Regions from separate parts of the Phycicoccus sp. 3266 genome, predicted to be linked through region 1. Evidence: predicted binding sites of a transcription regulator. Region 1 holds the regulator's gene; the other holds the start of a gene.
The links. Region 1 encodes HspR, which represses chaperone genes until heat shock. Its sites were predicted from a motif close to AAGTTGAGTCNNNNNGACTCAACTT; they were not measured.

Region 1 (4,392 bases):
GCTCGACCGCACCCGCCAGCCGTTCGCCAACGTCATCAAGGACGCCGGCATCTCGGTGGGCGACATCGACCACGTGGTCCTCGTCGGCGGCTCGACCCGCATGCCGGCGGTCAGCGCCCTCGTCAAGGAGCTCACCGGCGGCAAGGAGCCCAACAAGGGCGTCAACCCGGACGAGGTCGTCGCCGTGGGCGCCTCCCTGCAGGCCGGTGTCCTCAAGGGCGAGCGCAAGGACGTGCTGCTCATCGACGTCACGCCGCTGTCGCTCGGCATCGAGACCAAGGGTGGCCTGTTCACCAAGCTCATCGAGCGCAACACCGCGATCCCGACCAAGCGCTCCGAGGTGTTCTCGACCGCCGAGGACAACCAGCCCAGCGTGCTCATCCAGGTGTTCCAGGGCGAGCGCGAGATCGCGCAGCACAACAAGGCGCTCGGCACCTTCGAGCTGACCGGCATCGCGCCGGCCCCGCGTGGCGTCCCGCAGATCGAGGTCACCTTCGACATCGACGCCAACGGCATCGTGAACGTCTCCGCCAAGGACCGGGGCACCGGCCAGGAGCAGAAGATCACGATCTCCGGCGGCTCGGCCCTCCCCAAGGAGGACATCGAGCGGATGGTGCGCGAGGCCGAGGAGCACGCGGCCGAGGACAAGAAGCGGCGCGAGGAGACCGAGGCCCGCAACACCGCGGAGAACCTCGTCTACTCGACCGAGAAGTTCCTCACCGACAACGCCGACAAGCTCCAGGAGGACCAGCGCAAGCCGGTCGACGAGGCGCTCGCGGACCTCAAGGAGGCCCTCAAGCCCGAGTCCGGCGCCAGCATCGAGGACATCTCCGCCAAGAGCAGCAAGCTCTCCGAGGAGTCCCAGAAGATGGGCACCGCGATGTATGCCGCGGCCTCGGCTGCGGACGCGTCCGCCGGGTCCGAGGGTGCGGGCGCCGGTGAGGGTGCCGCCGCGGGCGGCGCCGGTGCCTCCGACGACGACGTCGTCGACGCCGAGGTCGTCGAGGACGACGAGGAGAAGAAGTGACCGACCAGAACCCGACGGCTGACCAGCCCGACGGAGCCGAGGCGATGGTGGGCTCGGAGGAGTTCGAGCCCACCACCGCCGAGGCGGCGGCCGCCGAGCAGGCCGCCGTCGCGGACCAGCAGCCGGCCGGCGAGACCGTGACGGGCGAGACCGGATCGGGCGAGCCCGGGTCGGAGGTCCACCCCGACACGGCGCTGGCCGCGGAGCGGCTCACCGACCTCCAGCGACTGCAGGCCGAGTACGTCAACTACAAGCGCCGCGTCGACCGCGACCGTGCGGTCGTGCAGGAGCGGGCCGTCCGCGACGTCCTCGAGACGCTGCTGCCGGTGCTCGACGACATCTCGGCGGCTCGCGAGCACGGCGACCTGGCCGACGGCCCGTTCGCCAAGATCGCGGACAAGCTGGAGTCGACGCTGGGCCGGTTCGGCCTCGAGCGCTACGGCGCGGTGGGGGAGGAGTTCGACCCGGGCCGGCACGAGGCGCTCATGCACGCGGCGTGGCCGTCCGACGGCTCTGTCTCGGGCGACTCCACGACGGTCGTCCAGGTCCTGCAGCCCGGCTACCGCGCCGGTGAGCAGGTGCTGCGCGCCGCCCGCGTCGCGGTCGCCGACCCCGAGTGACCCCGGCAGCCGGCGCGACCTCAGTACGATTCCCCACCCCGTCCCGCTGAGAGGAGGACGTCATGGCCAGCCAGGACTGGTTCGAGAAGGACTTCTACGCGATCCTCGGCGTCCCCCAGGACGCTGACGAGGCGGCGATCAAGAAGGCGTACCGCAAGCTCGCCCGCAAGCACCACCCCGACCAGAACCCCGGGGACGCGGCGGCCGAGCAGCGCTTCAAGGACGTCGGCGAGGCGAACTCCGTCCTGTCCGACCCCGAGAAGCGCCGCGAGTACGACGCGATCCGGCAGATGGCCCGGGGTGGTGCCCGCTTCACCGCGGGCGGCCCCGGCGGCGGCGCGACCAACGGCGGGTTCGAGGACATCTTCTCCTCGATGTTCGGCGGCGGCGGGGGCCCCGGCGGCGCCCGCGTCCGGTACTCCACCGGCGGCGGGGGCCAGCCCGACCTCGAGGACATCCTCGGCGGGATGTTCGGTGGCGGCGGCCCGGCATACGGCGGCGGCACGGGCTTCCGTGCGCCCACCGGGCCGCGCAGGGGCGGCGACCTCACCGCGCGCACCACCCTGTCGTTCCGCGACGCGGTCAACGGCGCGACGGTGACCCTCGGGACCTCGAGTGGCGGCCAGATCACCACACGGATCCCGGCCGGGGTCAAGGACGGGCAGAAGATCCGCCTGCGCGGCAAGGGCCAGCCGGGTGACTCCGGCGCCCCCGCCGGCGACCTCATCCTCACCATCACGGTGGAGAAGCACCCGGTCTTCGGGCGCGAGGGCGACAACCTCACGGTCGACCTGCCCGTGACGTTCGCCGAGGCCGCGCTCGGCGCGACCGTGTCCGTGCCGACGCTCGACGGCGACCCGGTCAAGGTGCGGATCGCCCCCGGGACGCCGAGCGGGCGGGTGCTGCGGGTCAAGGGCCGCGGCGTGCCGCGCAAGGACAGCCCGGGCGACCTCATGGCCAAGGTGGCCATCGTGGTGCCGCAACGGCTCTCCGACGACGCCAGGGCGGCCGTCGAGACGCTGCGCGAGCTCGACGGCGGGCACGACCCGCGGGCGGAGCTGTTCGAGAAGGCGCGGAGGTGAGCATGGCGACCGAGCCCGAGTTCCGGCCCGACGACGACGCGCCGATCTTCGTGATCTCGGTCGCCGCCGCGCTCGCGGGCATGCACGCCCAGACGCTGCGCCAGTACGACCGGCTCGGCCTCGTCCGGCCCTCCCGCACCCGGGGTGGCGGCCGGCGCTACTCCGGTCGCGACGTCGCCCTGCTCCGTGAGGTGCAGCGTCTGTCGCAGGACGAGGGCATCAGCCTGGCCGGCATCCAGCGCATCCTCGCCCTCGAGGACCAGGTGGCGGCCCTTCAGGCGCGCGTGCGGGAGCTGCGGGCCGAGCTCGACGAGGCGCGGGCGGCAGCGGGCTACGGCGGCCCCGGCGCCCGCGTCTTCGCGGTCGGCCCGAGCGGCGAGGTGTATGCCCTGCGCGCCGGCCAGCGCGTGCGCCCCGAGCGCTCGCAGGCACTGGTGGTCTGGCGGCCCGACCCCCGCTGACCGCGGACACCGCGGCTGGGCCGGGCAACCACGGCTCACCCCGGACACCACGGACGAAGGGCCCTGTCACTCCGGCCACCCCGGGCGGACAGTGTCGGTGTGTCCACGTCCTCGCGAGCCTCGTCCTCGCCGTCACCAGCCAGCAGCGACCTCGCCATCGCGCGGGCCGCGCACCTCGAGCCGGTCGAGGAGGTGGCGCGCGCCGCCGGCATACCGCTGGAGCACCTGGAGCCCTACGGCCGCCACGTCGCCAAGGTCGACCTGGCGGCCGTCCGCGACCTGGCCGACCGCCCGCCCGCGAGGTACGTCGTCGTCACCGCCATCACGCCCACGCCGCTCGGCGAGGGCAAGACCACGACGGCCGTCGGGCTGGCCCAGGGGCTCTCCCTGCTCGGCCACCGCGCGACCCTGGCGCTGCGGCAGCCGTCGATGGGCCCGACGTTCGGCATCAAGGGCGGCGCGGCCGGCGCGGGCCACAGCCAGGTGCTGCCGATGGAGCAGCTCAACCTGCACCTCACCGGCGACTTCCACGCCGTCACCGCGGCGCACAACCTGCTCGCCGCGATGGTCGACAGCTCCCTGCACCACGGCAACGAGCTCGACCTCGACCCGCGCAGCATCGCCTGGCGCCGGGTGCTCGACGTCAACGACCGGGCCCTGCGCAACATCGTCGAGGGCCTCGGCGCCCGCATCGACGGCGTGCCGCGGCAGAGCGGGTTCGACATCACCGCCGCCAGCGAGGTGATGGTGGTCCTCGGGCTGGCGACGTCGCTGCGCGACCTGCGCGAGCGACTGGGCCGGATCGTCGTGGGCTTCACGTATGCCGGGCGGCCGGTGACCGCGGACGACGTCCGGGCCGCGGGGGCGATGGCCGTCATCCTCAAGGACGCGCTGAAGCCGAACCTGCTGCAGACCACCGAGAACACGCCGGTGCTGGTGCACACCGGCCCGTTCGGCAACATCGCCACCGGCAACTCGTCGGTGGTCGCCGACCACCTCGGCATCCACACCGGGGACTACCTGCTGACCGAGGCGGGCTTCGGCTCGGACATGGGGGCCGAGCGGTTCGTCAACCTCAAGTGCCGCGTCTCCGGGCTGCGGCCCGATGCGGCGGTCCTCGTGGCGACCGTCCGCTCGCTCAAGGCGCACTCCGGCAACTACTCCGTCGTGGCGGGGAAGCCCCTGCCGCCGGAGATGCTGCA
Region 2 (4,392 bases), on a different contig from region 1:
GCGGGTCGGGAGCGTCGCCTTGGGGTAGGACCGGCGGGCGACGACCCGGTAGGACTGGGAGCTGCCGTCCGCTCCGGTCACCGTGACCCGGGCCCCGATGGGCGCCCGGCCGAGGTCGACGAGGCTGCCGAGCCCCTTGCTCGCCGAGTCGACGTGGCCCGCGAGCAGCGTCGTGCCGTACGGCGACCCCGGTGCCGCGCCGCCGGACCACCACCCGACCTCGCGCGGGTCCTCGGGGATGCCGAGCGCCCCGCGACCGTCCACCGACGTGGGCACGACGGGGGCCGAGACGCCGATAGCCGGGACCCGGACCATGGTGGGTTCGAACGACCGGTCGGTCGCGATGGTCGGCCCGGTCGAGCCGGTCGAGCCGGTCGAGCCGGTCGACGCCTGCGGCGACGCGGTGGGCGAGCCGGTGGTCCTCGGTCCGGCGCTCTCCGGTGGGGGCGTGGCGGTGACGGCGGGAGCGGGGAGGGCTCCTGCGTCGGGGAGCGGCTGGTCGAAAACCTTGACGGCGACCCCGAGACCGGTGGCCGCGAGCAGCAGGACGCCGGCCACGACGGGGACGGTGCCCCGCCGTGACCGGCGCCCGGTGTCCGACATGTCCCTGTCAGGTCCTGCGTGCGTCAGCGACGGACGGTCGCGGTCGCGCGGCCGTCCGCGTGCCACCGGCGACGAGCGCGGCGCCGGCCAGGCCGGAGAGCGCCAGCAGGGCGGTCGCGGGACCACGGTCGGCCGCCTGGCCGCCCGTGCCGGCGTTGACCGAGCTCGGGGCGGCGCCGCCGCCGCTCGCGTAGCTCTGCGTCACGGCGGTGAGGCTGCCGTCCTGGAGGCTGCCGATCGCGTAGACCACCAGCGTCCTCCCGGAGGTCACGGGCAGGTCGACCGGGCCGATGACCGGCTTGGTGGTGCCGGCGGCCGCCACCGAGGCCGACACGGTGCCGGCCGGCACCATGAGCATCTTCTCGTTCGGATTGGTGAGCTTGGTGATGATCGGCTTGCCGCCGGCGAGGACGTCGACGGCGGGAGCCGCCGCGGTGTGCCGCACGACGAGCCGGCCCATGCCTGCGGGCACGGCGGTCGTGGGGTTGATGAACGGCTTGAGGGCGGGCTTGCCGTCGGCCGTCAGGTAGGCCACGACCGTCGCGTTGGCACCGGCCGGCAGGGTCGGGGCGAGGGTGAGGATGGGCTTGGAGGTGCTGGCGGCACCGGCCGGGCGGACGGCGATCTGGTGCGAGCCGGCCGGCAGGCTGATCGGGTTCGTGACGGTCTTGAACTGGAAGTCGGACAGTGCCTTCTTCCCGTCGACGTACACGTCCACCGGCGTCTTCGGGATGCCGTGCACCACCGTGACGGTGGCGGTGGAGGCGGCCGACGCGGGGAGGGCGGCCAGCCCGGCGGTGACGGCGGCGACGGCCCCGGCGGCCAGCACGGCTCGGACGGTCGTGGTCCTGGTAGCGCTCATGACGGTTCCTTTCCGGACGAGGCAGCCCCCGGCGGGTGCCTCTTGCCCCGGATTCGCGCCCGGCCAGGGGCCGGATTGGAACCTCTTCACGAAAGTTTGGCGGTGAACAAGTTTGTCCCCTGAGACGTGTTCACCGTGGGCGGACGCGATAGCTCTTCCGCATGCCGTGCAGCTCAGTAATCATGATTACATGACAACACGCACCACTGCCGAGGCATGGCTGGCCGGCCGCCTCCCGCAGGACTGGTTCACCGGCCCCGTCGAGGTCAGCCGCGACCGCGACGAGCTCATCATCTGGGGGGACCTCGCCGCCCCCGACCTGCCCGACGACGCCGACGACGCCGACCGCGAGGTCGCGGCCCGCGGCCGGGCCAAGACCTTCCGCGAGGAGACCCGCGAGCGCCGCATCGAGATCGCCCGCGAGCTCGAGCACCTGTCCGGCCGCAAGGTGAGCTGGGGGGTGCGGGTCGGCGGCCACGAGTCGCTGTTCACCCACCTCGCGGCACCCGTGATGACCCGGCTGCGCCAGCCCGAGCGGCGGGTGCTCGACACGCTCGTCGACGCCGGTGTCGCCCGGTCGAGGGCGGACGCCCTCGCGTGGTGCGTCAAGCTCGTCGGCGAGCGGTCCGACACCTGGCTCGGCGAGCTGCGCGCCGCCATGGAGCAGGTGGAGGAGGTCCGCAGGAAGGGCCCCGCCGCGTGACGGCATCGCCGTCGTCCGCCCACGGCGACGGAGCCCTATGTCCGCCCACGGCGACGGAGCCCTTCGTCCGCCCACGGCGACGGAGCCCTTTGTCCGCCCACGGCGGAATTGAGCCGACTCGACTCAGGGCCGGGAACAGGGTGGGGAACCGCCGCGTTGCGCACGGTGAGCCACCTGACCGGCCCGCAGTACGGACGTGGGAGGGGTGGCCCGTTCGTCCCGATCGCGTATCGGTCGCCGAATGGGACGCGCCACGGTCAGGCAGCACGGATAGCATCGAGATGATCTCGATAGGCAGGAGCAGAAGAGATGTTTGAACGGTTCACCGATCGGGCCCGGAGGGTGGTCGTGCTCGCGCAGGAAGAGGCGCGCATGCTCAACCACAACTACATCGGGACCGAGCACATCCTGCTCGGCCTCATCCACGAGGGTGAGGGTGTCGCCTCCAAGGCCCTTGAGAGCCTTGGCATCTCGCTGGAGTCGGTCCGCGAGCAGGTCCAGGAGATCATCGGCCAGGGGCAGCAGGCCCCGAGCGGCCACATCCCCTTCACGCCGCGTGCGAAGAAGGTCCTCGAGCTGAGCCTGCGCGAGGCGCTGCAGCTCGGCCACAACTACATCGGCACCGAGCACATCCTGCTCGGGCTCATCCGCGAGGGTGAGGGCGTCGCCGCCCAGGTCCTCGTCAAGCTGGGCGCGGACCTCAACCGCGTGCGCCAGCAGGTCATCCAGCTCATCTCCGGCTACCAGGGCAAGGAGGGCGGCGCGACCGCCGGCGTCGGCGCGGGCGTCCAGCAGGAGGGCACTCCTGCCGGCTCGCTGGTGCTCGACCAGTTCGGCCGCAACCTCACCATGGCCGCCCGCGAGGGCAAGCTCGACCCGGTCATCGGGCGCGAGAAGGAGATCGAGCGGGTCATGCAGGTGCTGTCCCGCCGCACCAAGAACAACCCCGTCCTCATCGGCGAGCCCGGTGTCGGCAAGACGGCGGTCGTCGAGGGCCTGGCCCAGGACATCGTCAAGGGCGAGGTCCCCGAGACCCTCAAGGACAAGCAGCTCTACACCCTCGACCTCGGCGCGCTCGTCGCCGGCAGCCGCTACCGCGGTGACTTCGAGGAGCGGCTGAAGAAGGTCCTCAAGGAGATCCGCACCCGCGGCGACATCATCCTGTTCATCGACGAGATCCACACCCTCGTGGGTGCGGGTGCCGCCGAGGGCGCGATCGACGCCGCCAGCATCCTCAAGCCGATGCTGGCCCGCGGCGAGCTCCAGACCATCGGTGCCACCACCCTGGACGAGTACCGCAAGCACATCGAGAAGGACTCGGCGCTCGAGCGCCGGTTCCAGCCGATCCAGGTCGCCGAGCCCACGCTCAGCCACGCGATCGAGATCCTCAAGGGCCTGCGCGACCGCTACGAGGCGCACCACCGCGTGTCCATCACGGACGCCGCGCTGGTCTCCGCGGCCAACCTCGCCGACCGGTACATCAACGACCGGTTCCTGCCGGACAAGGCGATCGACCTCATCGACGAGGCGGGCGCGCGACTGCGCATCCGCCGGATGACCGCACCGCCGGACCTGCGCGAGTTCGACGAGAAGATCGCCTCCGTGCGGCTCGAGAAGGAGTCGGCCATCGACGGCCAGGACTTCGAGAAGGCCGCCCGCCTGCGCGACGACGAGAAGAAGCTGCTCGCCCAGAAGGCCGAGCGCGAGTCGCAGTGGAAGTCCGGCGACATGGACGTCGTGGCCGAGGTCGACGAGGAGCTCATCGCCGAGGTGCTGGCTGCCTCGACGGGCATCCCGGTCTTCAAGCTCACCGAGGAGGAGTCCTCGCGGCTGCTCCACATGGAGGACGAGCTGCACAAGCGCATCGTCGGCATGGACGACGCCATCAGGGCGCTGTCCCAGGCGATCCGCCGCACCCGCGCCGGCCTGAAGGACCCGCGTCGTCCCGGTGGCTCGTTCATCTTCGCCGGCCCGACCGGTGTCGGTAAGACCGAGCTGGCCAAGACGCTCGCCGAGTTCCTCTTCGGCGACGAGGACAGCCTGATCCAGCTCGACATGAGCGAGTTCTCCGAGAAGCACACCGTCTCGCGGCTGTTCGGCTCGCCTCCCGGCTACGTCGGCTACGAGGAGGGCGGCCAGCTCACCGAGAAGGTGCGGCGCAAGCCGTTCTCGGTGGTGCTGTTCGACGAGGTCGAGAAGGCCCACCCGGACATCTTCAACAGCC

Region 2: a site for HspR is predicted at 2,274-2,298, ahead of J2X64_RS10525 (ATP-dependent Clp protease ATP-binding subunit). Genes of this name have one in related genera too.

The regions. Positions count from the first base shown of each region.
Region 1 is NZ_JAVDUW010000001.1:1,485,320-1,489,711, reverse strand. Features, by position in the region: gene dnaK (molecular chaperone DnaK) at 1-1,027, shown strand, start outside; gene grpE (nucleotide exchange factor GrpE) at 1,024-1,647, shown strand; gene J2X64_RS07165 (DnaJ C-terminal domain-containing protein) at 1,710-2,729, shown strand; gene J2X64_RS07160 (heat shock protein transcriptional repressor HspR) at 2,732-3,190, shown strand; gene J2X64_RS07155 (formate--tetrahydrofolate ligase) at 3,290-4,392, shown strand, end outside.
Region 2 is NZ_JAVDUW010000002.1:156,411-160,802, forward strand. Features, by position in the region: gene J2X64_RS10510 (class F sortase) at 1-558, opposite strand, end outside; gene J2X64_RS10515 (DUF4397 domain-containing protein) at 611-1,465, opposite strand; gene J2X64_RS10520 (hypothetical protein) at 1,656-2,168, shown strand; gene J2X64_RS10525 (ATP-dependent Clp protease ATP-binding subunit) at 2,478-4,392, shown strand, end outside.